Regions from separate parts of the Candidatus Pelagibacter sp. PS_16 genome, predicted to be linked through region 3. Evidence: riboswitches for the same ligand, from Rfam matches in the RefSeq annotation. Region 3 holds a riboswitch; each other region holds the start of a gene.
What was found. Region 3 has a riboswitch for S-adenosylmethionine ahead of AC5SL0_RS03940 (OsmC family protein). Riboswitches for the same ligand answer to the same signal wherever they lie in the genome.

Region 1 (9,919 bases), 120 kb from region 3:
TGAAATATAGAAAAATCACTGAAATTATAATTGCATAAAATGGTGGATTTTTAAGAATAACATTAATATTGAATTTTCTATCAGCAAGGAAAATCCCCAAGGTAAAGTGGCATAAAACTATTAAAGCTCCAATTGATGCTGCAACACCTAAACCTTCATTACCATAAGCAAATAAGCAAATAGGCATACCTATATTTCCAGTATTTGGCATTATGAATGGTGGAAGCTCACGGATGATGTCTTTTGTTTTTAAAAAAAATAAAAAAATTATTCCGATAAAAGTAAAAGCTACAATTGCTATTAAGAAGTACCAGGAATAATCTTTAAATATTTCAAAGGATATACCAGTTGAAGTTAGAGCATATATAATCATTGCTGGAGTTCCAATATTGGCAGCAAAATTAGTTATGAAAGTTGTATCAATTTTTGAATTATTTTTACCTAGATAATAACCAATACCAACAACAAAAAAGACAGGAAATATCACCTCAAAGAGTTTTAGATATATTTCCATTAATTATAAATTCTAATCAATGTAGGATATTTAAGAATAAGTTTGTCTTTTTTGAAAACAGAAAGACAATTTTTAGAATTAAGCTCATTAGTTTTATGGGTAATAATAACAATAGTGGCTTTATTATTTTTTTTATCAGGAGTTTGAATTAGTCTTTTTACTGAAATTTTATACTTAGCTAGTCTATTAGTAATTGTTGATAAAACACCAGGTTTATCTTTAACTTCAAATCTCAAATATAGAGAATTTGTATAATTATTTACATTATAACATTTAATTGATTTACGTTTGCTACCTGGAATACCAAAGGGTTTTTTAACATTCCCATTTAATATTGAAAGTAGATCGGATAATAATGATGATGAAGTTGGACCAGGACCAGCTCCCTCTCCCTGTAATATACTTTCACCAACAGGTTTTCCTTCAAGAATAACAGCATTCATAACTCCACCAACATTACCAATATACGAATTTTTACTTACTAAGCATGGGTGAACAGTTTCAAACAATTGATTATTAATAATTTCAGAAATACCCAATAATTTAATGCGTGAATTTAATTGATTAGCAATTTCTATATCTTTTAACTCAATCTTTTCAATACCTTCCATCAAACATTTGTGTTTTGAAATCTTAGTATTAAATGCAAGAGCAGACAAAATTCTTACTTTAGCAAAAGCATCAAAACCATTAAGATCTAATTTAGGATTACCCGGTTCAGCATACCCAAGTTTTTGTGCTTTTTTTAAAACATTTGAAAAACTATCTTTAGAATTTCTCATTTCTGAAAGAATATAGTTAGAAGTACCATTCAAAATTCCATAAACCTTAGAAATTTTGTTAGTTGCAAGACCCTCTTTAATGGTTCTTAATATTGGAATGCCACCTGCTACTGATGCTTCAAATTCTAAATTAACATTATTATCTTCTGCTAATTTTCCTAAATAATCGCCGTGTTTAGAGATGAGCGCTTTATTTGGAGTGATTACATGTATTTTATTTTTTAAGGCAGTTTCTACAACTTTTTTAGAAATCCCATCCGACATACCTATGGCTTCGAATAAAATATCTACTTTGGTTTTATTAAAAATTTCTAATGGGTTTTTAAAAAACATTTTCTTATTAACTTTAAATCTTCTCTTTTTAGAAATGCTTCTTGCTGAAACAGCTACTACATTAATCTTTTTACCCGTCTTAAGTTCAATATCTTTTTTTTTAGTGTTAAGTTCATTTAACAAATAGATGCCAACTTGTCCTAGACCAACTACAGCAATGTTAATTATATTTTTCATCTATTGGTTAATATCTGGATATTCTGCATTATTTGAATAATCTTTAAGAAAAAGGTTAAATTCATCAAATGTCATAGATTTATAATCACCGGTTTTCAATGATATCTTAGATAATTTTTTATCTTCAGCAGATTTTTTTATTGGATCTTCATTCCAATAAGCAGAGTCTTTGTTTAATGAGCACGAAGTTAAAAATACAATCAAATATAAAAATAAGTATTTCAAATTAATCCTTTTGTTTCATTAAAACCATATTTGATATTCATATTTTGTATTGCTTGACCTGCCCCACCTTTAATCAAATTATCAATAACAGATAAAATAATTACTCTATTTTTATACTTAGTTTTACAAATTACTATAGAGCAATTATTTGTGTTAATTACGTCATTTGTACTTAACAATGAATTTGTTTTTAAAATTTTAACGAATCTGTTTTTTGAATATTGGCTCTTTAAAGTGTTTTCTAAATTTTTAATACCTACACCTTTGTTAAGGTCTAGATAAATTGTGCTAAGTATCCCTCTAAACATTGGTGTTAAATGGGGTGTGAATGTAAAAGAAAATTTCTTTTTAGTGTAGTTTTCGATTTCTTGTTGAATTTCAGAGTTATGTCTATGGAAACCCACACCATAAGCGCTTAAGGATTCATAAAGATTTTTATCCTTATATTTTTTATGTACACCTCTCCCAGCACCAGAGTAACCAGATTTTGAGTCTATAATAATATTATCTGTTTTTATCAAATTTTTCTTAACTAAAGGAATAAGTGGTAAAAGTATTGATGTTGGGTAGCAACCTGGACATCCAATGATATTAAACTTCTTTAATTTATCACCATTGATTTCTGGTAATGAATAAATTGATTTTTTAATATTTTTAACAGATCTGTGTTTTTGTTTGTACCATTTTAGATATTCTGATGCTTTATTAAGTCTAAAATCTGCAGCTAAATCAATTAATATATTGTATTTTAATAAATCATTTGAAATATCTTGTGCTTCACCATTAGGTAGAGCTGTAAAAACAAGGTCTATGTTTTTTAAAAGTTCTTTATTGTATCTAATAATTTTAGGTAATTTTTTTGAACTTAATGATTTTTCATAACTAGAAATATTTTTTCCAACAGACGTATTACCACAAAGATATTTAATATTAACATTGCTGTGTTTAACTAATAATTTAATTAATTGAACACCAATATAACCTGTTGATCCAGCAACTAAAACATTAAGCTTAGGCATTTTTTTATTATAACAGTTTAGAGTTAAAAAAGAATTATCTTTTCGAGAATTGGAAGCTTCGTCTTGCTTTTCTACGACCAGGTTTTTTTCTTTCAACTGATCTAGAGTCTCTAGTATTAAGCTTTTCTGTCTTAAGTACTGCTCTATTCTCTGAATCAAATAAGATTAATGCTTTAGCAATACCATGAACCATTGCACCAGCTTGACCTGTGTGACCACCACCTGCTACGCTACATCTTACATCATAATCAGTTGCTTGGTTTATAATCTCAAATGGTCTTGTGATTTGCATTTTGTGACTTCCGCTAGTGAAATACTCATCCATAGTTCTGCCATTAACGTAAATTTTACCTGTACCTTTTTTCACCCAAATTTTTGCAATAGATTTTTTTCTTCTACCAGTTGCGTATTTACTATCTTTAAAATCTAATTTAATTTTAGGTTTTTTTGTAGATACTTTATTTGGTGTAGCTGCTGTTACCATATTAATTTCTTATTAAATTTTTACTGTTTAATTTACCTAGGTCTAAAAGTTTTGGGTTTTGTGCTGCATGAGGGTGTTCTTCACCAGCATAAATTTTTACTTTAGTTAACTGTTTTCTTCCTAGAACTCCCCCAGGTAACATTCTTTTAATAGCTAATTTTAATGTCTCACCAGGTTTATTTTTTTCTAATAACTTTTCAGGAGTAATTTCTTTAATTCCACCTGGGTGACCAGTATGTCTATAATATTTTTTATCTTTAAATTTTTTTCCTGTGAACTTTGCTTGTTCAACATTTTTAACAACAACAAAATCACCATCATCCATATGAGGTGTAAAAGTTGTTTTGTTTTTTCCTCTAACAATCAAAGCAATAATAGAAGCTAATCTGCCAACTACAGCATTTTTAGCGTCTATCTCAAACCAGTTACTGTTTAAATCACCACTTTTTAGAAATTTTGTCATAGTGCGAGGATTAATACTATTATTAGATATAATGTCAATTTTATATTTCTCTTGCAATATCTTGCTTAAATGATATTTTTATATAGCCGATTTGTTCCTATTGCAGGCTAGTTATTGCTAAAAAGGATTTTTTAACCACATTATCGGTAGGCGCATTTGAACTGTATTGTACGCCTTGCATAAAGCAAAAGTACTAAAAAAGGAGTATTAAGATGAGTACAAAAAGACAAAACCCTGAGACTATAGCTATACATGGTGGTGATTATAGAAGTGATCCAACAACCAAAGCAGTAGCAGTTCCAATTTATAGAACAACATCGTATCAATTTGATAGTACTGAACATGCTGCAAATTTGTTTGCTCTTAAGGAATTTGGAAATATTTATACAAGAATAATGAATCCAACAAATGATGCTCTTGAAAAAAGAGTTGCTTCATTAGAAGGAGGATTAGCCTGTTTAACAGTAGCATCTGGACAAACCGCATCAACTTTTGCAATTTTAAACGTTGCACAAGCCGGAGATAATATAGTCAGCTCTACGGATTTATATGGAGGTACTATTTCGTTATTCACGCATACATTAAGTAAACTTGGTATTGAAGTTAGATATGCAGACCCTTCTGACCCAAAAAACTTTGAAAAAGCTGTTGATGATAAAACTAGAGCTTTTTATGGTGAGACTTTACCAAATCCTTATTTGAGAGTTTTTCCAATTAAAGAAGTTTCTGATATTGGTAAAAAATACAATATACCATTAATAATGGACAACACAGCTGCTCCTGTAATTTGCAAACCTTTAGAACATGGTGCTGCTGTAGTAGTTTATTCACTAACAAAATATATAGGTGGTCACGGTACGGTTGTAGGTGGAGCTTTGGTTGATGGAGGTAATTTTGATTGGACAGCTGATCCCAAAAGGCAACCTTTATTTAACGAACCTGACGCAAGTTACGGTGGAGCTATATGGGGAAAAGTGGTTCCAGAATTAACTGGGGCTAATGTTTCTTTTGCAGTAAGAGCGCGGGTTACATTACTAAGAGATCTTGGTTCTGCCCTATCACCTGACAATGCATTTGGAATTATTCAAGGGCTCGAAACAGTTGCTCTCAGAATGAAACAACACTGCTCAAATGCATCAAAAGTTGTTGACTATTTAAAGAAAAATAAAGAAGTAACAAGAGTAATCTATCCAACAGAACATGAAGGTAAAATTGCTGATCGTGCTAAAAAATACCTTAATGAAGGAAATGGTGGTTTAGTTGGTATCGAGCTCAAAGGTGGTATTGAAGCAGGTAAGAGATTTATCGAGTCTTTAAAAATGTTTTATCATGTTGCAAATATTGGGGATGCAAGAAGTTTAGCAATTCATCCTGCAACAACAACTCATAGTCAGTTAACAGAAAAAGAATTGTTAGCCTCAGGTGTAACTCCTGGATACGTAAGATTATGTATTGGTATTGAGCATATAGATGACATTATTGAGGATTTAGACCAAGCTTTAAATAAATCTTCTAAAGGGAATTTGAAAGCAGTTAGTTAGAGTTTTTATATAATATCAAAAAATAAGAACTCAAAACTAATATTGAACCTAGCTGGTGTAGTGAAGCATATGTAATCTCTACACCAGAAATCAAAGTTATAATTCCTAAAAAAATTTGAAACAAGATAGCAACATCAAAAAATAATACATATTTAAAATCATATTGTTTTTTAAAATAGATAAAATTTAAAATGATTATAAAAAAAAGAAGCAAATATGCAGTTGATCTATGCAAAAATTGAATAATTGATGGGTTGTTAAATAATTGAGTAGTAATTAAATCACCATAACTAACATCATTTGGAAAAAAACTACCATTCATATCAGGCCATGAATTATAGATGAGACCACCATCTAAACCTGATAAGAAAGCACCCAATACAATCTGCAAAACTATCAATTTAAGTATGAATAATAAAAATAAATTTGGAATTTTATTTTCAAATTTTTTAATTTTATGAATATCTAAAATATACCAAAAAATTAAACATAAAATAAATAAAGCCAAAGATAAATGAATGCTAAGTCTAAAGTGACTAACGTCATTATTTTCAATTAATCCACTAGATACCATATACCAACCGATGAACCCCTGAAGACACACAAGGAAAAAAATCCAATAATATTTATTAGAATAATGCAGAGTTTTTTTAAAATAGAGAGTAAAGAAAAGCAAAGGCACTAAAGTAAACAAACCTACAAATCTTGCTAACAATCTATGAGCATACTCCCAATAAAAAATCACTTTAAATTCATCTAAGGACATGCCGTAGTTAATATTTTTATATTCAGGAATTTTTTTGTATTCTGTGAAATAAAAATTCCACTCATTAATATTCATAGGTGGGAGTATTCCAGTAAAAAGCTCCCAAGCTGTGATTGATAAACCAGAGTCTGTTAGTCTAGTAAGACCACCGACAGCTACCATAAGAACAATTAATGAAAATAAAGTTATTAACCACAATTTTAAATATTTTATATAGTTGTCGCTATTTACAAACATAAATTATACTTATAATAATTATCTTAATAACCAATTGAATAAATGTCGCCTACAAATAAAAAAAAACTAAATCAGATTAGAATTAAGCTTGATAAACTTGATAATGATTTACTTAAATTAATCAAAAAAAGATCTTCATTAGTCAATGAAGTGCTAAAAGTAAAAATCCATAAAAAAGAAATAATTGATCAAAAAAGGATCAATTTTATACTTAAAAAAATTAAAAAAAAATCAATACAAACTAATATTGACCCAAAAATCACTAATAGAATTTGGAAAAATATGATTTGGTCTTTTATTGATTACGAAAAAAGAAATTTTAGAAAAAAATAGTACTATTTACTGTGTGGAGGTAATTTTTTTTCCACAAACATTTCATGTTTTCTTGTAGAAGGGTTATATTTCTTTGCAGACAATTTAACTTTAGCTTTTTCACCACCCGCAGGTTTTTTAACATAATAAAAAAAAGGACTATCAGGTTTAGCCTCTGGTACTAATCTAACTTTAACGTGCGTTTTTTTTGCCATTTTATTTTAAACTTTTTATTTTTTTTATTAAATCAGAAATCTTCTTAAGTTTATTTTTTAAATTATAATCAGCATTTATAGAATTATTTGGTAATTCGTCAAGTTTTAATGATTTATCAGAATTAAGAACTTTTTTAACACCAATAATTGTCATTCCTTGATCTTTGAGTAGATATTTAACTTTTTTTAAAACCTCAATAGTATCATTATTATAATATCTTCTATTACCATTTAAAATTTTTGGCTTAATTTGCTTAAATTCCTTCTCCCAAAATCGAATAGTATGAGTATTCAAGGTTCCTTTTTTTTTGTTTACAAGACCAAGAATTTTAGCAACCTCACCTATTGACTTATAAGCATCACTATTTTTATGAATCATTCTTAGAATTTACCAAATCTTTAAATTCCTTAGAAGCTTTAAATAAAACAACATCTCTATTAGATATAGTTGTTTGTTCTTTTGTTTTGGGATTTCGTCCAATTCTACTTTTTTTTGCTCTTATAGAAAAAGTACCAAATTTAGAGAGCTTTAATTTTTTTTCTATTTTTAAATTGTCTACTATTGTAATTAGAAAATCGTCAATTAAATTTTCAGATATATTTTTTGAAAAACCAATTTGCATATAAATTGAATTTATAAGATCTTTTTTTGTTAAGTTAGTTCTTTTCATTAACTTATGTTGTTTCTTATCTTTTCTATTAAATTTCCAGTGACAATTCTAGTACAAACACTTAATGAGTTTGAAAAACCTATATAATCTGTTCCACCATGGCTTTTAATAACAGGAGAATCTAAACCTATGAAAATTGCACCATTATAAAGTCTTGGATCTAATCTTTCTTTAAATTTTTTTAAATTTGAAATATTTAGTAAAGATGAAATTTTACCAATAATATTACCTGTCATGGCTTTCTTTAATTCACTGGTAATAAAATTTGCAGTACCTTCGGCTGTCTTCAAAGCAATATTCCCAGTAAATCCATCTGCAACGATAACATTTACATCGCCATTCATTAACTGATTACCTTCTATATAACCCATAAACTCAAAGTCAGTGTTATTTCTTTGATTTAATTGTTGGTAAGTTTCTTTGATGGTCTCATTACCTTTAATTTCTTCAGACCCTATATTTAATAAAGCAACTTTAGCGGTATCATCAGGATATAACGATTTAAATAACGAAGATCCCATTATAGAAAAATCAATTAAATTTTTTGGACTACATTCGATATTAGCTCCTAAATCTAACACTACACTCATATTCTTTTTATTTGGCCATAAAGCAGAAAGAGCTGGTTTATCAATGTTTTCAATCATCTTTAGATTAAGTTTTGAAATAACAAGTAATGCTCCAGTGTTACCGGCAGAAATAACTATGTCAGATTTTTTTTCTTTAACACTTTGTATGGCTAACCACATACTAGTATTTTTTCCTCTTTTAGCTCCCTCTAAAGGACTATCAGTTCCTTTAACCAGATCTTTAGTATGAATTATTTCAAAAGAAGATGTGGGTAATTGATTGATATAGTTTTGGATTTTTTCCTTATCACCAAAAATTTGATAAAAAGTATTAGCGTTACTTTTATAATGATGATTAATTCCATCAATAACTTTTTTTGGAGAATTATCTCCACCCATTGCATCAACTGCAATTTTTATTATTTTGCTCATTTAATTTTGGACTTTTATTCCTTAGGATCTAAAACTTGTCTACCTCTATATATGCCTGTTTTTAGATCTAAGTGATGAGGTAATCTGTATTCTCCAGATTTCTTATCCTCAACAATATTGGTAGATTTGAACTTCATATTCTGAGCTCTTCTCATTCCAGTTCTTGACGGTGATTGTTTTCGTTTAGGTACAGCCATAATAAAATTAGTGCTTAACTACACCTTTTATATAAGAATTTAAAGTATTATTTTTTAAATTTAACCTATAATTTTCAAAATAATTAACCAAATACTCAATATTAGATGAATTATCTAAAAAATTTACCAAAATAGAGTTTCTAGATTCTATATCTAATTCATCCCAACTGTGAATTTTGTCGATCATTCCATAGAATAAGTTTAGGTAATCTTTCATTTTTTTATTAATTGATTGATCACCATAACCAATTTCCCTGATGCTTAATTCAACTTGTCTGAAGGTAAAATCATAAATCTCTTGTAGTATTTTTTTATCATTATTTTCCTTATAAACTTTCAAAAAGAAAGCAAAATGAAGTAAAAAGAATATTAATCTATCAGAAAAAGTGTCTTGGTTTTTAAAATCTTTATACAAATCTTTATTTCTAGTTAATTGAACTAAATTGTTGTAAATATTTATATAGTTTTTATCCATGAGAAAATTATTTGTATTTATTATAATATCATTATTTATTTCAGCTTGTACTTTAAAAAAAGTTGAAAAACACCACGGTGTTCATTTTTTAAATAAAAAACAAGAAAAACTTACTGTTAATCAGTCAAATAAAAACGATATTTTAAGATTATTAGGTTCACCATCAACTAAAAGTACTTTTGACAATGATTTATGGATTTATATTGAAAGAAAAACAGATAATTCATCTCTTACAAAATTTGGCAGTGAAAGAATTATTGTAAACAATGTTCTATTATTAGAAATCAACAGTATGGGTCTTCTAGAAACGAAAGAGTTTCTAGATCTCACTAATATGCAAGAATTGAAATTTGCAGAACAAACCACTGAAAATCAATACAAGAAAAACACATTTGTATACGACTTTCTATCCAGTATGAGACAGAAAATTAACGACCCCTTAGGTAAAAGAAAAAGAAATTAATCTTTTCTTAGCCAGCAATTACAGCTAACAATAATAAAGCTACA
Region 2 (9,919 bases), 390 kb from region 3:
AGATCAGCAGTTTTATCTTTTACTATAGAAGGTGTTCATCCACATGACATAGCTACAATATTGGATGAAGATGGTGTTGCTATTAGAGCAGGTCATCATTGTTGTCAAATCCTACATGACAAATTAGGAATACCTGCAAGTGCACGTGCTTCATTAGGTGTTTACAATACAAAAGATGATTTAGATCAACTTAATAATTCTATCAATAACTGTAAGAAAATTTTTAATCTCTAATGAATATAAAAGAACTTTATCAAGAAATAATTTTAGAGCATGGTAAAAATCCACGCAACTTAAGAAAAACTGAAAATTTTAATAAAGATGCAATGGGTAAGAATCCATTATGTGGTGATAATGTACATATATTTTTAAAACTTGATGAAAATAAAAAAGTAGAAGATATTTCATTTGAAGGTAGTGGCTGTGCAATTTCAATGGCCTCAGCATCAATTATGACTGATTTAATTAAAGGCAAAGAAGAAGTAGAAGTTAAAGAAATTGTAAATGACTTCTTAGGTATGATTAAGGAGAATCCTGAATTAAAATCAAAAAACCTAGAAGAAGATGAAAAAACTAAATTAATGTGCTTGTCTGGAGTAAAACAATATCCAATGAGAGTAAAATGTGCGACTTTATCATGGCATACTTTAATTTCTGCAATTGACAATACTCAAGAAGAAATTAATACTGAAAAATTAGATTAAATTATGGATTTAAGAGAACAAGTAATAGCTGAAATTAGAAAAATTTATGACCCAGAGATACCGGTCAATATTTATGAATTAGGTTTAATTTATGATGTTAAAGTAAACGAGTCTAAAGCTAAAATTATAATGACCTTGACTACACCAAATTGTCCTGTTGCAGAAAGTTTACCTCAGGAAGTTAAGGATAGTGCAATTCAAGTAGAAGGCATTGAAGAGGTTGATCTAGATTTAGTTTTTGAACCACCTTGGGAAAAATCAATGATGTCTGAAGCTGCTAAATTGGAGTTAAATCTATAATGAACCCTATCATTAAATTAAGTGATAATGCTGCAAGTCGTATTAAAGAAATTATGTCTGGAGTTGAGTCGAATTCAATTGGTGTTAGAGTTGCAGTTAAATCTGGTGGTTGTGCTGGCATGTCTTATGTAATGGAATATGCAAAAGAAATAAATCCTTCAGATGAAATAATTGAAGATAAGGGTGTTAAGGTTTTTGTTGATGCTGCAGCTGTTATGTACTTATTAGGCACTGAAATGGACTATAAAAAAGAAGAATTTTCATCATCATTCGTATTCAATAACCCCAATGAATCTGAACGTTGTGGTTGTGGCGAGTCATTTAAAGTATAACATTACCTAAACGCATATCAGTATTGCAAATATCACATATCTATGGTATTAAATAGTTATGAATAAATTTGAATTTAAAAATCTTGTTAAATCTCTAGAAAAGTCACTGAAAGAAAGAACTTTTTTCAAGACTCTTAGAAAAGAAGTAAACACTGGTGCTAATGGCACTCAGGATTACGTTGTTAAAAAAGGAATTAACAAAGATACAATCGCAACAACTAGACAGTAATTAGTTTTAGCTGCTGTAATACATCTCAAACTCTACAGGATGAGGTGCGTGTTCAAATCTATGTATCTCTTCAAATTTTAATGCAATGTAAGCATCAATTTGATCATCAGTAAATACACCACCTTCAGTTAAAAATTCTCTATCTTTATCTAAACTTTCCATTGCTTCTCTTAAGGATCCACAAACAGTTGGAATGTTTTTAACTTCTTCTGGAGGTAATTCATAAAGATCTTTATCAAAAGATTCACCTGGATGTATTTTATTTTTAATTCCGTCTAAACCAGCCATAAGCATAGCAGCAAAAGTTAAATATGGATTTCCTGAAGCATCAGGAAATCTTATTTCACATCTTGCACCATTTTTACTTAATGAAATTGGTATACGACATGAAGCAGATCTATTTCTTGCAGAGTAAGCAAGCAGAACAGGGGCTTCAAAACCTGGAATTAATCTTTTATAACTATTTGTTGTAGCATTTGAAAAAGCATTAATTGCTTTTGCATGTTTTAAAATTCCACCAATATAGTGAAGTGCTGTTTCAGATAACCCTGCATAAGCATCACCAGAAAAAACTGGTTTGTCGTCTTTCCAAATTGATTGATGAATGTGCATACCTGAACCGTTATCTCCTGCAATCGGCTTTGGCATAAAAGTTGCTGTTTTTCCAAATGAATGTGTAACCATTTGAACTACATATTTATATAATTGAACATTATCAGCTTGATCAACAAGAGTTCCAAAGTACATACCAAGTTCATGTTGACTTGGTGCTACTTCATGGTGATGTTTTTCAACTTTAATACCTACTTCTTTTAAACTTTTTAAGTATTCACTTCTCATATCTTGTTCACTATCAACTGGAGGGACTGGAAAGTAACCACCTTTTACTGGAGGTCTATGACCCATATTTCCATTTGCATACTCTGTTCCAGAATTATAAGGACCTTCTTTACTATCTATTTTAAAACCAGTGTTGTTTGGATCATTATTAATTCTAACATCATCAAAAACAAAAAATTCAGGTTCAGGACCAAAAAAAGCTTTATCACCAATGCCAGATTTCTTTAAATATGCTTCTGCCTTTTTAGCTGTTCCTCTTGGGTCTCTTTCATAAGGAGATCTTTTGACAGCATCTAGAATATCACAAAAAAGGATTAGAGTATTATGAGATGTAAAAGGGTCCATAATCATTCTAGAAGTATCAGGTATTAAAATCATGTCAGACTCGTTAATTGCCTTCCAACCGGCAATAGATGAACCATCAAAAAATACACCTTCATTTAACATTTCTTCATCAACGATAGTTTGATCCATTGTTAAATGTTGAAGTTTTCCTCGAGGGTCAGTAAATCTTAAATCAACAAATTCAACTTCTTTTTCCTTTATGAATTTTAGAACATTGGCAGCAGTCATAGTTTCTCCTTTTTTAAATTTTGTAGTCGATTAATAACAAATGTTTCTTTAATAATATTGCTTGAATAATAAATATCACCTATGCGTTTTTTACATATGAATTACAACATTATTTGTTAAATTATCAATCAATTATTAGTTGAAATATGAGCTTATTAGATAAAGAACCTGTTAAAAGAGCTGAAAAAATTCTTAAAAACTTTGACCAATCCTTAGAGGTAATAGTTTTAGAAAATTCAGCAAGAACAGCACTGGATGCAGCAACAGCTTTAGCTTGTGATGTAGGTGCAATTGTCAAAAGCTTATTATTTAGATCAGAAAATGGCTTCATACTATGTTTAGTGGCAGGTGATAAGAGGTGTTCATTAAATAAATTAAAAAAAATTAAAGATAAAAAAGACATTTCAATGGCATCACCAGAAGAAGTTAAGACACAAACGGGCTATACAATAGGGGGTGTCTCACCTGTTGGGCATTTAGAGAGAATTGAAATTATAATAGACAATTCTTTAGAAAGGTTTAATGAATTGTTTGCAGCAGCAGGACATCCAAACTGTGTATTTAAAATAAACTATAACGATATTCAAAAAATTACGAATGGAAATGTTGAAGATATAATTGAATGAGACAACCTAGGTTAATTGATTATACATTATTAGTAGTTTTAGCTTTAATATGGGCATCAGCTTTTTTTAATATCAAAATTGCAACAGAATCTTTTGGACCAATTACAATTGCATTCTTGAGAGTTTTTTTTGGAGCAATTCCAGTATTATTATTATGCTTTTATAAAAAAATTAAGATAGAAGCATTTTCCAAAGATTGGTATTGGTTTGCTATAATAGGTTTTGTCAATTTAGTATTACCTTTTTTCTTAATAGCTTATGGTGTGAAATCTGTACAAAGTAATTTGGCAGCAATCTTAATGTCAACAACACCCTTGAGTTCAACAATATTGGGTCACTTTTATACAAAAAATGAAAAGTTCAATTTAGTTAAAACTTTTGGAATACTAATTGGTTTTTCAGGAATTATTTATTTGTTTTCAGATAATCTATTAATAAATGATAGTAATTTTATTTCTGCGTTATTAATATTACTTGGGTCAACTTGTTATGTTATTGGAGGAGTTTTAACTCTTAAAATTAGTAAGAAAAAGAATGAAAATGTAACAGGCTCTATATTAATTTGGGCTGTCCTAATCTTAATACCATTTGTTTATTTTATTGAAAAACCATGGAACTCGGTTCCAAGCGTTGAGTCTACAATATCAGTAGTTTATCTAGGAATGGTTTCAACAGGTGTTGCTTGGTTGCTAAGATTTAAAATTCTAAAAGATAATGGTCTTATATTTCAATCACAAGTCTCTTACTTAATTCCAATATTCGGTACTATATTGAGTTATATTTTTTTAAAAGAAATAATAACATCTAAAATTTTATTATCTTTATTAGCAGTCGTTGTTGGAATTTACTTTGTTAAAAAAGCAGATCAAAAAAAGACTACTTAAACTGAACCATTTCTTTAATATGAGAAGGTCTCGTTTCGCAACATCCACCTAAAATAGTAGCACCAGCATTTTTAAATTTTTTAACAAAATTTGCCATCAATTCAGGTGTTAAATCTTTTCTTTGACCCAAAAATTCATTTGGGTTACCAGTTTTACTGACATTATAACTATTAGTATAACCATCTTTAGGATTAGTTGTCACAAAAGCATTAAGCTTAAATCCAAATGGAACACCTAAATTTTTTACTTCTTCTAAATTTTCATAAAAGTTTTCAGGAGAAACACAGGATAAAATTAATCCTAGTAAATTATTATGATTAATATTGTTAATAATATCTGATATTTTTTCTCCACTTGGAAGATTTATTCCCTCAGAAATGTGAGCACCTATTAAGTATGGCTTATTAAATTCTTCAATTGCTTCAATTGCTAATTTAAACTCTTTTACACTAGACAAAACATCTAAGTAAAAAAAATCAATATAAGGATCTAATAATTTTGCTTGATCATAAAAGTTTTGCTTAATTTCGTCATCTGGTCTTGTATCTTCTTCGTATGTTAAATATTGAGGTGGAAGACCGCCTGCAATTAACACCTTAGGATGTTGTTCTTTAGCTTTCTGAGCTATTTCACCAGCTTTTTTGTTTAAGTATTCAAACTTATCTTCAATTTTATTATCACGTAATCTTATTCGTCTAGTAGTAAAGGTTGCTGTAACAATAACTTCAGCACCCGCTTTAATAAAGTCTAAATGTGTGTCTAGTAAGAGTTGATGGTATTCTTCTTTTAAAACAGCATTTGCACTCCACAATGTGCCGTTTGGCTTCATACCACGAGCCAACAATTCTTGTCCCATACCACCATCTAAAATTCGTGTTGTTTTAAAAAAATTGATATCCATTTTTATTCCTTACTTTTTTAGTGCTTTGGCTTTATGCCAGGTGCACAATACAGTTCAACTACCTTTACCAATTATATAATGATTTCCTTTTTAGCAGTTAGTACCTGCAATATGGATCAAATCGGTTAACTATTTATATATCTATTAGACTGATTAGTAAATCACTTCTTGAATAATATTTTAGCATTGAATGAAAAGGATCTTCTCTCACCATCAACGTTAAATGGATAAGCTGTGTGCATTAAATAATTTGGAAAAATCAATAGATCTCCTAATTTAGGGTTTAAATTATAGATACTTTTACTTAAAAAGTTTTTTTGACCATTAATAAAATCAATTGTTCCATTAGTTTTAATCTTTTTATTCTTAACTAATTTATTTTGATTCATATCTTTTGGGATTTTAAGATAGCCAACACCTGACAGTTGTCCTTCATGATAATGAATTGGATTATATTCATTTTTTAATTGCCTAACCACCCATAGATTTATTATCTTAATTTCTTTAATTTTTTTAATACCTGACTTATCAAGGTAAACTTTAATATTTTTTATTAATTCTTTAGACAAACTCTTATTAATTAAAGTTTTAGGTATCTTAATTTCATTCTTAATTTGACTTGCAAGTTTAGGGCTATAATCATTTTTTTTAGATAATTGAGACTTATCAATGTGATTATTTAATATAGTAATAATTTTTTTGGATAACTTTGTTTTTCCTATAGTGGGTCCAAATGCTCTAAATGTTTTCATAACCTTTCTATAATAATTTAATACTTCTGTTATGCAAACAACTTCAGTCCCATTCGAATAGCGACAAATATGACAAGTCCCGATGTCACTAGAGCTAATATTCTTGCAGGAAAAATTTTAAGATTTAAATAGTTTCCAAGCTGGCCGCCTATTAAAACAAATAGAAATAATGGCCAATAATCATAAATTCCATTTATTGTTGATGCCTTTGTAAATTGGCCAGCAAGTCCTGATAAAGAATTAATCAGTATGAATAATGATGCTGCTGTTGCAATGTTTTTTGCTTTATCTACTCTAATTAATAACAATATAGGGCTTAAGAAAATTCCACCACCAATTCCAACTACACCAGACACAAATCCAATAGATGCACCAATGAATAGCGATAATATTTTTGGTATCTTGTTATAAATTTCAATTTTTTGATCAAAAGATTGAAATTTGATGAGAAGTAGAGCTCCTGCTAGCGCTAAGACTAAAAAAAGTAAAATTTCAAAAATTTCTTTATCTACTGATAAAGATCCCCCTATGAATGCAAGTGGCACAGATGATATCAAATATGGGGTAAGGATCTTAAAATTGATATTTCCAGCTTTAATATAATTTATACAATTTCCTGATACGACAATAATATTACAAAAGAGAGCAATTACAGGAAAGATCAAGTAAGGAATATCCCAAATTAATAGAAGGGCTAGATAGGTAGAGCCACCACCAAAGCCAACACTTGAATATAAAGTTGCTGTTAGAAGAAATAAAAATGATAATATAATCATAATAATTATTTTAAATTTATGATTGTAAATATAGCACTTTTAACTGTTACGGACACCAGAACTTTTGAGAACGATAAGTCCGGTGCGATCTTAGTAAAAAAAATAGAAAAGGCTAAACATAAATTAATAGATAGAAAAATTTGTAAAGATAACAAAGATGACATCATTAAAATCCTTAAAGATTGGATTAATCAATCAGAAATAGATGTTGTAATTACAACAGGGGGCACTGGGCTTACAGGTCGAGATATTACACCAGAGGCAGTAAACGAGATAGCTGACAAGCATATTCCAGGATTTGGAGAGGTGTTTAGAACAATAAGTTTAAAAACAGTTGGTACATCTGCCATTCAATCTAGAGCTTGTGCAGTACTAGCTAATGGCAAATATGTATTTGCTTTGCCAGGTTCTTCAGGGGGAGTAACGGATGCCTGGGATGGAATTTTAAAACATCAGTTAGATATAAATCATAAACCTTGTAATTTTGTAGAACTTTTTCCAAGGCTTAAAGAAAAATAATTATTTTTGATATTTTTCTTTCCACTCAGAATAAGGCATACCATAAACATGCTCACGTGCATCTAAGTCTGAAATTTCAATACCTTTTTTCTCTGCTTCTTCTCGATACCATTTTGATAAACAGTTTCTGCAAAAGCCAGCAAGGTTCATAATATCTATATTTTGAACATCTTTTCGTTCATCTAGATGTTTGAGCAATCTTTCAAATGTAGCAGACTGTAATTCTTTTTTTATATCATTATCCATAACTAAATTATTAGACACATTTCAATTAAGCACAAGATGTAGGCTATATTCAATCTTAAGTAGAAAATAATAATATAATTAATGGATCTTTAGATCAATTTTTGTTTAGTTAAGTAATGGCTACAAAAAAGAAAAAAACAGCCAAAAAATCTAAACGTAAGACCAAAAAAAAAATTAAGAAAAACTTGGTCAAGCAATCACCTAAAAATACTAAAAAAGTTAAAAAGAAAAAAGGTGTGGCTAAAGAGAAGTTACTTAAGCCAATAAAAAAAAATAAGCTTAAGAATATTAATAAAAGAGAGAGGGTAAAAATGAGCACAGAAACAGTAAAAGGTGGACGATCTCCATTACTAGATACGTCTCACTTAAAAGTTAAATTTCCATTTAAAGAACAATATGGAAATTTTATAGGAGGAAAATTCGTTAAACCAAAATCAGGAAAATATTTTGATAACGTAAGTCCAATTAATAATGATGTTATATGTTCCGTTCCAAGATCAGATGCAAAAGATGTTGAGGCTGCATTAGATGCTGCACACGCTGCCTTTCCTACTTGGGGAGTTACATCAATAACTGAAAGATCTAACATACTACTTAAAATAGCTGATGTTATTGAAAAAAATCTTGAACTATTAGCTACTGCTGAATGTTTAGATAATGGAAAACCAATTAGAGAGTGTATGGCAGCTGACTTACCATTAGTTGTTGATCATTGGAGATATTTTGCTGGAGTAATCAGAGCAGAAGAAGGTTCGGTTTCAGAGATAAGTAATAGTGAATATTCTTATCATATACCTGAACCACTTGGTGTAGTTGGACAGATTATACCATGGAACTTTCCATTATTAATGGCAACATGGAAACTTGCACCAGCACTTGCTGCAGGTAACTGTGTAGTTTTAAAACCAGCTGAACAAACACCAGCATCAATCTTACTATTAATGGAACTTATTGGAGACTTATTGCCTCCAGGAGTTGTTAATGTTGTAAGTGGTTTTGGTCTTGAAGCAGGTAAACCATTAGCTTCTTCTAAAAGAATTAGAAAGATTGCTTTTACAGGTGAGACTACAACTGGACGTTTAATCATGCAATATGCATCACAAAACTTAATTCCAATAACTTTAGAATTAGGTGGAAAATCTCCAAATGTTTTCTTTGAAGATGTTATGGATCAAGATGATGATTTCTTTGATAAATGTCTTGAAGGTTTTGCAATGTTTACTCTTAATCAGGGTGAAGTTTGTACTTGTCCTAGTAGAGTATTAATCCAAGAATCTATCTATGATAAATTTATGGAAAGAGCAGTTGCTAGAACGAAAGCAGTCAAGCAGGACAATCCTCTAAAAATGGAAACTATGATTGGTGCTCAAGTATCATTAGAACAAATGGAAAAAATAAAATCTTACTTAGATTTAGGTAAGAAAGAAGGTGCCAAAGTTCTATGTGGTGGTGAAGTTGCTAACTTAAACAGTGGTTTGGAAAAAGGAAATTATATCCAGCCTACTATTTTTGAAGGTAATAACTCTATGAGAGTTTTCCAAGAAGAAATTTTTGGACCAGTTGTATCTGTTACTAAATTTAAAGATGAAGCTCATGCATTAGAAATAGCTAATGATACTCTTTATGGTTTAGGAGCAGGTGTTTGGACTAGAAATGGGAATATTGCTTATAGAATGGGAAGAGGAATCCAGGCTGGTAGAGTTTGGACTAACTGTTACCATGCTTATCCAGCTCATGCTGCTTTTGGAGGATACAAACAATCTGGAATCGGTAGAGAAACACATAAAATGATGCTTAATCATTATAGACAGGTGAAAAACTTACACGTGTCGTACAGTGAGAAAAAATTAGGCTTCTTTTAACAGATATATTATAATGGCCTGTATTAAACTACAGGCCATATAACTATGAAAGTTTCCGCAACCCCTTCAGCTTTAGAACTAATTGAAGATCTAAAGAAAGATCATGGTAAAGAATTACTCTTTCATCAATCTGGTGGATGTTGTGATGGAAGTGCTCCAATGTGTTACCCTGTTAAAGAATTTTTAGTAAGTGATGACGATGTTTTAGTTGGAAAAATTGGTGGTATTCCTTTTTACATAAGTGAAACTCAACATGAAGCATGGAAAAATACAGATTTAATTATTGATTGCATTCAAGGTATGGGTGGAATGTTTTCTTTAGACAATGGAACTGGCAGAAGATTTTTAACAAGATCTGAGATTTGCGTTCCTGAA
Region 3 (9,919 bases):
AAATAATGAGCCTGGATTCTTACATACTTAAATATAAGAATCTTGGATAAACAATTTTTCTACTTATGGTAGTTTTATAATTTTATAATGAGTGAACATCACTAAATGTTCTTATATAAATTGATCTATTTTTAGCTTAATGATAAAATTATATAATGAATAATAGAAAATATATAGGCATGCTAACCCCATCATCAAATACTGTTCTAGAACCTATTACTAATAAAATTTTAAATTCTATTGATAATGTAACTGCACACTTTAGTAGATTTACGGTTACTGAAATCTCATCAAACCCTAACTCATTAAATCAATTTAATTACTCTAAAATAATTGAATCTGCAAAATTACTAGCTGATGCTAAAGTTGATGTGATTGCATGGAATGGAACTTCAGCTGGATGGTTAGGTTTCGAGTCAGATGAAAACTTATGTAAAGAAATAAAAAAAGCAACAGGGATAAATGCAACTACCACTGTCTTAACATTGAATGAAATTTTTAAGATGAATTCAATAAAAAATTTTGGTTTAGTCACGCCGTATTTAGAGGACATACAAAAAAAAATAATTTCCAATTACAAGAAAAGTGGTTTTAATTGTGTGGGTGAAAAACACTTAAATGATAAAGGTAATTTTTCATTTTCAGAATATAGTCCTGAATTAATTGAAGGATTAATTAGAGAAGTTGCCAAAACTAAACCTGATGCAATAGTTGTATTATGTACAAATTTTAGAGGAGCTGAAGTAGTTCATTCTTTAGAAGAAGAATTAGGCATACCTATATATGACAGTGTTAATATAACATTATGGAAATGTTTAAAAATGTGTAATATTAAAACTGAAGTAATAAAAGGTTGGGGACGTTTATTTAAGCAGTAATATTAAATGGTTGATTTAATAATAAAAAATGCTCAAGTAGTTACAGCTTCAGATATTTTTATTTGTGACATAGGCATTAATAAAGAAAAAATTACTTTCTTAGAAAAAGACACAAAACATAAGTCACAAAAAATTATTGATGCTAATAATAATTTTGTCTTACCAGGAGGTATTGACGCCCATTGTCATATAGATCAACCAATGAAAGATGGCTCTGTAATGGCCGATAATTTTGAAACAGGCTCACTATCTGCTGCTTTCGGTGGCACAACAACAATAATTCCGTTTGCTTGTCAATATAAAGGTGAAAGCTTAAGAGAGGTGATCAAGGATTATCATCAAAGAGCAGAAAATAAATCATATATTGATTATGCATTTCACACAATAATTAGTGATGTTAATAAAAAAGTTTTAGGTCAAGAACTTCCAGCAATCATTAAGGATGGCTATAGTCATTTTAAAATTTACATGACTTATGAAGATTTAAAACTTAACGATAAAGATATACTTAATATTTTAGAAATTGCAGGCAAAGAAAAAGCTGTTGTGATGGTGCATGCTGAAAATGATGATTGTATTTCTTGGTTAACAGAAAAATTAGAAGAAAAAGGAAAAACATCACCAAAATATCATTCGTTATCTAGACCGGATGTCGTTGAATCGGAAGCAACTAATAGAGCCATCTCATTATCTAGAATTGTAAATACACCAATATTATTTGTTCATGTTTCTGGTAAAGAAACTATAGACATTATTAGAAATGCTCAAAGCAGAGGATTTAAAATTTTAGCAGAAACTTGTCCTCAGTACTTATTTCTAACCAAGGATGATTTGGACAGGGATGACTTTGAGGGCGCAAAATATATATGTAGCCCACCACCAAGAACAGTTGAGGACCAACAACATGTTTGGCAAGGACTGAATAATGGAACATTTCAAATTTTTTCTTCTGACCATGCAGCTTTTAAATTTAATGACAATAAAGGAAAAATGCTGAATGGAAAAAATTCTTCTTTTGGAAAAATTCCTAACGGACTTCCAGGTCTTGAAACAAGACTTCCTCTATTATTTACTTATGGAGTTTTGAAGAATAAAATATCAATAAATAAATTTGTTGAGTTAACTTCAACTAATCCAGCTAAAATTTATGGACTATATCCTAGAAAAGGAACTATTGCTGTTGGGTCTGATGCTGACCTAGTTATATGGAATACAAAAGTCAAAAAGAAGATTACAAATAAAGATCTACACCATAATGTTGATTACACTCCCTATGAAGGTAAAGAAATTAATACCTTGGCTAATACTGTTATTTCAAGAGGAACGATTGTAGTTAATAACCAAAAATTATTAAGCAAAATGGGCCATGGAAAATTTTTAAAATCTGAAATTTCAGATTTTGTTTACTAGAAAAAATACTCGGTCATTATCTCGTTCATCATATTAAAAAATTAGAGTTTCAATTATAGAAACCAGGATCTGGGGCACAGTCTTCATGATACTTGATATCGGATACAGAGTCTTTGATGTATTGGGATTAGTTTTTATGAGTCAATCGTCTATAATTTCAGTTGCTTTTTGCTTTGTGGGGGTAGCTTGGTTCATGGAACGCCCCTACCATATCCTCTACTTTTCTTTATTTATAATGCTGATTGGTCTTTAAATTAATTTTTTCAGCCTGTGGTTGGCATTTAGATTATTGAATACTATCTGAAAATAAAGTTCTCTCAAACATTTTTAATTTATCTAATGCATATGCTTTTTCGACAGTCTCTAATTTTGCTCTACTCACTAAACCTACAGACTAAGTTATAAGTTCTAAATATATGGTCTCATTCTTATTTGCAGTAACATCTATATCAAAAGGCTCAAATCTCCATACAAGACCTGCTGTTTCATATACATTAATATTATAATTTCCAGGATCTACATCAGCTTGAATATAAGATTTGCTTGGTAAAAAATATGAGCCATGACCTAAAATTCCAATCGTTGGAATATCTGCGGATATTAAAGATCCACCTTTTCTTAAAATAATAATCTTTGATTTTCCAGATTCTAATGTTGTTTCTTTATAAAGACCACCTGTTGGTTTAACAGTTGTACATCCAGCTAACAACAAACCTATAAATACTATTCCTAAAATTTTTTTCATGTTATTAATAATGCCAGAAAACTCTAAGCCCAGTTTCTGATGTAGTATTTCTTGGTTCCATAAAATTACCTGATACATCAAGTTTTGAGTCTGCTATATCCCAATAATCCATGTAAAGCTCATAACCAAAATTTTTATCAGAATAATATTTTGCAGTAAGTTTTATTCCTGAGCCGTCTTCTTGATCATTTGTTATATCGCTATAATTAGCACTAACTTGGCTGATTTTACTGGTTTGTTGGCCGTATAAAAAATATAAATATTCTCCTCTAAATTCCCATGAGCCACTTTCGTGGTTAACACCAATTGGTAAATATACATACCTAGACTCTCTGTCATAACCCAAGTGTCCTGTTGATGATTGTTTTAGACCACTAGCATTTAATAAGTACCTAAAACCCAAACCCGAAAATATTGTTGTTCTGGAGTTTGATCTTTCCATTGGAATTCCAAAATAACCAGTTGTTTCAAATTGATAGTCAGGAATACCTGTCATCGTGCCTGTACCTGCAGAAGTATAATTAACCTCACCCACTCCAAGTCTATTTTTAAACCCAAAGTATGTTTCGTCACTATAAGTTTCTGAATTAGTATTAATGCCGATCATCCAACCATCTTGTGACATAAAAAAACTATTATCTACAGGATGCCTTTCTTCATAAATTTTTGTTCCAAAATATGCACCTATTTCACTTTTTTTATTTTCAAAGCTTTTTACGTTAGAAATAGATAAATTCAAAAAGAGCACACTTAATAATACTATGTAATTTTTTTTCATAATTTTTATTGGGATTGTTTATATCCTGACTCTGTGGTTTCATTAATAGTAAATTTTGTTGAAAACAGACTTTGCTTAACCCCTATAATATAAAAATAATTTTTTCCATCTGCAACTCCTGAAGTTGAGTCAGTACCCATACCAAATCCACCTATTCCTGCTCCAGAAACTTTAATTCTATAATTACCAGTCACATTACTAGTTGTATATTCATTTACTCCAAGTTGTGCAATTTCAGAACCATTGACTTCAATTTTAGCCAAGACACCACTTGCAACAAACCCTCCTTCTCTGGTAAAATAGATGGTTGTACTTCCAGTACCTGTTGTGCTTATTGTTGGTCGGTTTTTACTACCTGTGCCGGAGCAAGATGATAATATTGGAATGATTAGTAATATAATTAAAAACTTTATTTTTTTAGTATTAATAGATTTCATGCAGGTTTAATTTAATTAGCCTTCATAATAAATTAATATTTAGAAGGCCAATTAAGGGTTAATTAAAATAAAAAACCAACTGATAAGTAAGTTACGCTAGTATCTATTCCACCAACATCATTGTATCTTGTAATAGCATACCTAATATTGTCTACTTCATATCCCGCACCAATTAAAAGACCAGTACCATCTGCAGAACCAGTAGCAGCATAACTTGTTCCACCAATTGTAACATTAGCAGCACCATCTACTGTCGAACTATGCATACCTACTTTTCCAAAAAATCCTTCAGAAGATTTTAAAGCAAGCGCTATATCAAATCCAGATACATCATATGACTCCGATGCCGTTCCACTTGCAGCAGCATATTTAGCATCAGCACTTGAGGTTTTAAAATAACCTGCCTCAATAGCCATATTCGAAGCAAGACCATATTCACCAAATAACCTTCCAACAAAAACTCCTTTATCGTAAGTTGCTGTTACAGTTTCTCCCAAAGCGTTAGCTATTGCTTGCGCTGTATCATCTGCTTCTAATTCTATTGGAGACCAACCTAATTCAACACCAAATCTAAATTGACCTTCTTCAGTAGCGTAAGTTAAGTTTGAGAATCCAAAAATAATAATAATAGTTAATAGTATTTTTTTCATTTTTTTCCTTTAATTAATTAATTAAGTTTCTACCCTATAAACAATAAAATAAATAAATAGAGAAACTATTACATGTAATAATTACATGTAATAAATACATGTAAAAGAATTACCTTTAAGAATTTTATTTTATTTTTACTTAAAATTCTTTAAATTTAAATTATGAGAATTAAAACATATGCATCAGTTCTTGCAAATGATTTTGATGAAAAAAAAAGTTTACGCTCAATTAATAAATTTCGTAAAGGACCAATACATTATAAGTTATGGCTCTTAATATTGGACAACTATTTAAATAAAATAGACACCACAACAGAAACTATAATGGTTTTTTTATCTAAAAATGCTTCTAGAAAAACTATAAGCCTTATTTTAACTGAACTTGAAAATGAACAATTAATAATAAGGAAGAAAAGTATATCTGATAATCGTATTACATTAATTGAACCCACTCAACTTACAATACAAGAGTTTAATGAATGGATTCAGACCTTCAAATCAGCACTAAATAGTGTTTAGGGTTAAATTAACATTTTGTTAAAATAATTTATTATTAAATATTTATATTTATTCTTTAATTATTCACTAACCAAATCCTAAATAAGGTGTCTAGGTGAAGGAATGAGAGTTAATCAACTAAAAGATCGTAGATTTTAAATATTGATTAATAAAACTATTATAGCTACAGCAATTAACACAGCACTGACAATAATATAATTCAATCTAATATTAAATTTTTTAAAGACTATTTCAGTAATCTTTTCCCAGAATAATACGATCAAGAAGATTATTATAGCTGGCAGAATATATTTGATCATAAATCCATAATTATTGTGTAAGCTAAATAAGTAAGTTCAATGGCTAATAGTATTTCAAGTCCAGACATAATTTAAACCTACCAAACCTTAAATCAGGTGTCCAGTTGATGGAATGAAGACAAAGATAACTGTTTGTTTAATGTTCATTTTTTACAATATGTCATTTATAGATGTGCTCCACATAGGATCTGAATGCTTATCCCAATAGAGTTTGTGAATTTTTCTTGTAATATCCCCTACCGTTCCTTGTTTAATATTTTCCCCACTTACTTTTGTTATTGGCATTACCCCTCCTGCTGTTGAAGTTGCAAATAATTCTTTAGATGATTTTAACATTTCAATCGTTATAGATTTTTTATTAACGTTAATATTTAATTCTTTTGCTAAATCAATAACGGTTTGTCTTGTAATTCCTTCTAGTACTCCATGGTCTGGGGTATTAATTCCATTTTCATCAACAGAGAAAATATTAAAGCCTGGGCCTTCTGAGATATTATTATCCTCATCTACTAATAAAGCAGTATGATGTCCTCTCTCATAAGCATCAAGCATACCGGTGACTAAATCCATCCAATGATAATTTTTAATAGTAGGATCAACTGAACTTGGAGGAATTCTTGTTATATCAGTTAAATATACATCTAATCCTTTTTCAAAATCTTCTGGTTTAAGTATCCAACCAAAGGGTACTGCAAAAGCCATAAAACGTGGTGTCGCTTTACGAGGATCTCTAACAAAGTTTGGAGACATTCCTCTTGTTTGTATCATTTCAACATAAGAATCTTCAAGATCAGCTTTTTTAACACAGCCTGCTAATATTTTTTTTATTTCTTCACGACTAAGTCTGCATGGCATTCTCAGTTTTTCTGTTGATTTAAAAAAACGATCAATATGTTTATCTAATTGAAAAAATCTATCCTTCCAAACATGGACAACATCATATGTGGCATCAGATCTTAGAAAACCCCAATCTAAAATAGGAATTTTAGCTTCAGAAAGTTGAATGAATTCACCGTTCATCCATGCCGATCCTTTTGGAAAAATATCACTCACCATCCAACCCTACCAATATTCAAATCAGGTGTCTAGGTGATGGAATTAGCTAACACTAAATAAGGATAAAGAGATCTTGAGAATGGTTAATATTGTTATTTAATAATCCAAAAAATGATATTTATTATATAAACCAAAATACCATAAAATAAGAACATTAGAAATTTGTCTTTTCCTGACTTTTCTTTCCAATTCAAAGTAAATAACGCAGCTGGAGATGCAACCAATAAAATAACTCCTAGAATAATTACCAATACTGATAAAATTATAAATACATTCATAAATTAATTTTTATCATATATTTTCTTAAATATTAAATCTGTCTTTAATTGCATAAAACCACACCCCTAATCTAAAATAAAACGTTCTTAACTGGGGGAAGATAAATTTCTTAGGTAATCCTTTATAAATTTTTGAAATATCCAACTCTTTACTGTTTGATAATACTAACTTAGACAATTGTTTTCCAGTCCAAGGAGCAGCACTCACTCCAACCCCATTATAACCAAATCCATAATAAATCTCTTCATTATCAATTTTACCAATAGAAGGAGTTAATTTTTGAGATAAAGCAATTAATCCTCGCCAATTATAATCAATATTAATATCTTTCCATTGAGGAAAAATGTCCTTTAAAAATTTTTCCATTTTCTTAGACATATTTAAATTAGATTGATCACTGCCACTTAAATCTCCTCTAGTGCCAAATAAAATTCGGTTGTCAGGTAACTTTCGATAATAATATAAAAGATTTTTAGTATTAGCTATTGGGGAAAATGTTTTAAAATTATGTTGGTCAATTTCTTGCTTCGTTAAGGCTCTGGTGACAATAATATTTGAAATTACTGGTAAAATTCTTGAATTCATCTCCGGGATTAAGCCTTCTTGATAAAACCCGTTTGTTGCAACGACTATTTTTTTTGAACGAATAGATCCTTCTTTCGTCCTTAAAATATAAGTGCCCTTATCTTTATCAATTTTATCAACTTTAGTGTGCTCAAAGATTTTTAATTGTTTAGATAAAGCGTATTTTGCAATGCCATTAACAAACTTAAGAGGATTGATTGCAAAACCAGGTTTATATGAAAAAGCTCCAAATTGCTCTGTGCCTCCATGGCCAATTTTATCAAAGTCTTCTTTAGAATAAATTTCAGTTTCAATGCCAAACTCTTCTTTGTAAGCTTTGGCTTGCTCTTGAATATCTTTAAACTTATTTGGATGATGGGCGACTACGTAATTACTATCTCCCGTTACATCACAATCAATATTATATCCTTGTATAATATCTTTTGTATAATTTGAGCCTTCAACAGAGTTTTTAAAGAATTTTTTAGTTTCATCATTACCGTAAATAGATTGCATTTTTTTAAAAGACATCTTACTTGGTGGCAGACAACAAAAACCTGCATTACGAGATGAAGCCCCCCAACCTATTTTTCCAGCTTCAACTAAAATGACATCTAAATTATGATTTTCTATTAAATTAATTGCACAAGATAAACCAGTGTACCCTCCACCTATTACAACAATTTCTGAGCTGATATCTTTATTAAGTTTATCTAGATTTAAATTTTCGCTTGAATGATCTTCCCAATAACTACTAACTGGGGTGTTAAATTGATAAATATCAGAATGATAAATATTTTTCATTAACAAGACCCTAGCACGCAATTAATACTTAATTCTAGTCAAACTTCTAATTTTTTAGGATTTGAAATGAACTTAAAAGACTCAAGCCCTATTTTTCATAGGGCTTGAGTTAATTAGTTAAGCAGCACTTACTCTTTGCTCTATGTGCTCTTCATTATAAGAGTTTGAAGAAACCTTTTGAAATAATTTAATAGGAACTCCATTTGATAAAATATCTAATACCGGACAATGTGTATTTACCGTATCAATCAATTTATCTATTTCTGCTTTTGGTGATGAAGATTTAATGTCAACAGTTCCAGAGATTGATTGAAAGCCAGGTCTAGTGTTTTTATTTAAAGCTAAAAAACCCTGAAGATCTAATTCACCTTTTAATTTAACACTAACACTCTCAATATTAATACCCGCTGCTGTAGCAAATGCTTTATAGGTTATCTCCTGACACGTTGCTAGCGCTGCTAATATTAACTCTACTGGGCTGGGTCCCTCATCTTTTCCACCAAAACTTTTGGGTTCATCAACAACTAATTTATGCTCTCTAAGAGTGACTACAGATTGAAGTCCTTCTTTAAGAATTGAGTTGCTTTCATATTGGACCAAAGCATTTTTGGGGTTGGCTGTAAAATCCTTCTGTAGATTACTTATTGTTTCTTTTAGATTGTTACTCATTTGTTTTCTCCTGTTTTAGTGCTTCGACATATGTCAGGCGCACAATTTAGTTAAATGCCCTTCTTAATTTATTTACGCTTTGTCTCCATATTCAGTCATATGTTTTGGAATTCTTTTATTTTTTCCATACATAAAATGATTTTCCATGTTCTCTCGATATTTACTTGCTGGAACAGTTAAACCAATTGACTCAGCAACTTCCCTAATCAACATTGGGTTTGCTCCACAACATACTCCAAGGTAATTAATACCTAGCTCATAAGCATCTTTTGCAAATTTACCTATTTCATATCTATTACAAAAGTGTGGGTCCAATGCTGTTGGAAACGTTCTTCCATGAGGTGATGGACATGCACAATTACTTCTGTCCGGTAGATTAAAAAATGTTGGGTAATCTTCACTGGTTCTATAAGGAATAGGTAAAGCTCCAACATGACATTTAACTGCTTTTCTAATTTCTTTTAAAAAAGGAAACATGGTAGCAGGTCCTCTAAAACAATTTAAACCAACAACATCAGCCCCTAATTGCTCTAGCTCTTTACAGGTATCAACAACTGATTTTCCATCTCTCATTTTATTTTCACCCATTGGAGATATGGTTAATACAGTTGGTAAACCTGTTTTTTTCATAACTTCTAAAGCTTTAAAAGCTTCTTCAGCATAATAAAAAGTTTCACCAATTAACATATCAGCACCTTCTTCAACGGCCCAACCAATCATTTCTGTAAACATTCCTTCAACTTCTTTTTGAGATTGTGGATCATTATGTTTCCAGATATTTGAATTTGAAATATTACCTGCCATCAAATTTGGTTTTGATCCTTTAGGAGT

Region 1: another riboswitch for S-adenosylmethionine. It lies ahead of AC5SL0_RS03185 (O-acetylhomoserine aminocarboxypropyltransferase/cysteine synthase family protein); the one in region 3 lies ahead of AC5SL0_RS03940 (OsmC family protein).
Region 2: another riboswitch for S-adenosylmethionine. It lies ahead of AC5SL0_RS01815 (homocysteine S-methyltransferase family protein); the one in region 3 lies ahead of AC5SL0_RS03940 (OsmC family protein).

What each region holds. Positions count from the first base shown of each region.
Region 1 covers NZ_CM182074.1:611,144-621,062, forward strand. Annotated here, with positions in the region: gene AC5SL0_RS03155 (AEC family transporter) at 1-514, opposite strand, end outside; gene AC5SL0_RS03160 (homoserine dehydrogenase) at 514-1,806, opposite strand; gene AC5SL0_RS03165 (hypothetical protein) at 1,807-2,031, opposite strand; gene argC (N-acetyl-gamma-glutamyl-phosphate reductase) at 2,028-3,050, opposite strand; gene rpsI (30S ribosomal protein S9) at 3,085-3,534, opposite strand; gene rplM (50S ribosomal protein L13) at 3,536-3,997, opposite strand; SAM riboswitch class V at 4,137-4,205, shown strand; gene AC5SL0_RS03185 (O-acetylhomoserine aminocarboxypropyltransferase/cysteine synthase family protein) at 4,210-5,538, shown strand; gene AC5SL0_RS03190 (COX15/CtaA family protein) at 5,531-6,541, opposite strand; gene AC5SL0_RS03195 (chorismate mutase) at 6,584-6,874, shown strand; gene AC5SL0_RS03200 (50S ribosomal protein L33) at 6,877-7,068, opposite strand; gene AC5SL0_RS03205 (MerR family transcriptional regulator) at 7,070-7,447, opposite strand; gene AC5SL0_RS03210 (HU family DNA-binding protein) at 7,437-7,739, opposite strand; gene plsX (phosphate acyltransferase PlsX) at 7,739-8,740, opposite strand; gene rpmF (50S ribosomal protein L32) at 8,755-8,937, opposite strand; gene AC5SL0_RS03225 (ubiquinol-cytochrome C chaperone family protein) at 8,945-9,412, opposite strand; gene bamE (outer membrane protein assembly factor BamE domain-containing protein) at 9,411-9,875, shown strand; gene AC5SL0_RS03235 (sodium-translocating pyrophosphatase) at 9,883-9,919, opposite strand, start outside.
Region 2 covers NZ_CM182074.1:340,563-350,481, forward strand. Annotated here, with positions in the region: gene AC5SL0_RS01775 (aminotransferase class V-fold PLP-dependent enzyme) at 1-234, shown strand, start outside; gene sufU (Fe-S cluster assembly sulfur transfer protein SufU) at 234-704, shown strand; gene AC5SL0_RS01785 (iron-sulfur cluster assembly protein) at 708-1,004, shown strand; gene AC5SL0_RS01790 (HesB/IscA family protein) at 1,004-1,336, shown strand; gene AC5SL0_RS01795 (hypothetical protein) at 1,395-1,565, shown strand; gene glnA (type I glutamate--ammonia ligase) at 1,572-2,978, opposite strand; gene AC5SL0_RS01805 (YbaK/EbsC family protein) at 3,125-3,604, shown strand; gene AC5SL0_RS01810 (DMT family transporter) at 3,601-4,488, shown strand; gene AC5SL0_RS01815 (homocysteine S-methyltransferase family protein) at 4,481-5,389, opposite strand; SAM riboswitch class V at 5,399-5,462, opposite strand; gene AC5SL0_RS01820 (2OG-Fe(II) oxygenase family protein) at 5,551-6,141, opposite strand; gene AC5SL0_RS01825 (sulfite exporter TauE/SafE family protein) at 6,171-6,917, opposite strand; gene AC5SL0_RS01830 (molybdenum cofactor synthesis domain-containing protein) at 6,936-7,436, shown strand; gene AC5SL0_RS01835 (DUF1244 domain-containing protein) at 7,437-7,682, opposite strand; gene adh (aldehyde dehydrogenase) at 7,994-9,544, shown strand; gene AC5SL0_RS01845 (DUF779 domain-containing protein) at 9,590-9,919, shown strand, end outside.
Region 3 covers NZ_CM182074.1:732,824-742,742, forward strand. Annotated here, with positions in the region: gene AC5SL0_RS03890 (maleate cis-trans isomerase family protein) at 156-878, shown strand; gene hydA (dihydropyrimidinase) at 885-2,288, shown strand; gene AC5SL0_RS03900 (hypothetical protein) at 2,683-3,033, opposite strand; gene AC5SL0_RS03905 (hypothetical protein) at 3,038-3,811, opposite strand; gene AC5SL0_RS03910 (hypothetical protein) at 3,817-4,248, opposite strand; gene AC5SL0_RS03915 (hypothetical protein) at 4,311-4,898, opposite strand; gene AC5SL0_RS03920 (hypothetical protein) at 5,061-5,417, shown strand; gene AC5SL0_RS03925 (aminotransferase class IV) at 5,867-6,772, opposite strand; gene AC5SL0_RS03930 (hypothetical protein) at 6,865-7,050, opposite strand; gene AC5SL0_RS03935 (NAD(P)/FAD-dependent oxidoreductase) at 7,076-8,419, opposite strand; gene AC5SL0_RS03940 (OsmC family protein) at 8,537-9,088, opposite strand; SAM riboswitch class V at 9,093-9,157, opposite strand; gene AC5SL0_RS03945 (homocysteine S-methyltransferase family protein) at 9,161-9,919, opposite strand, start outside.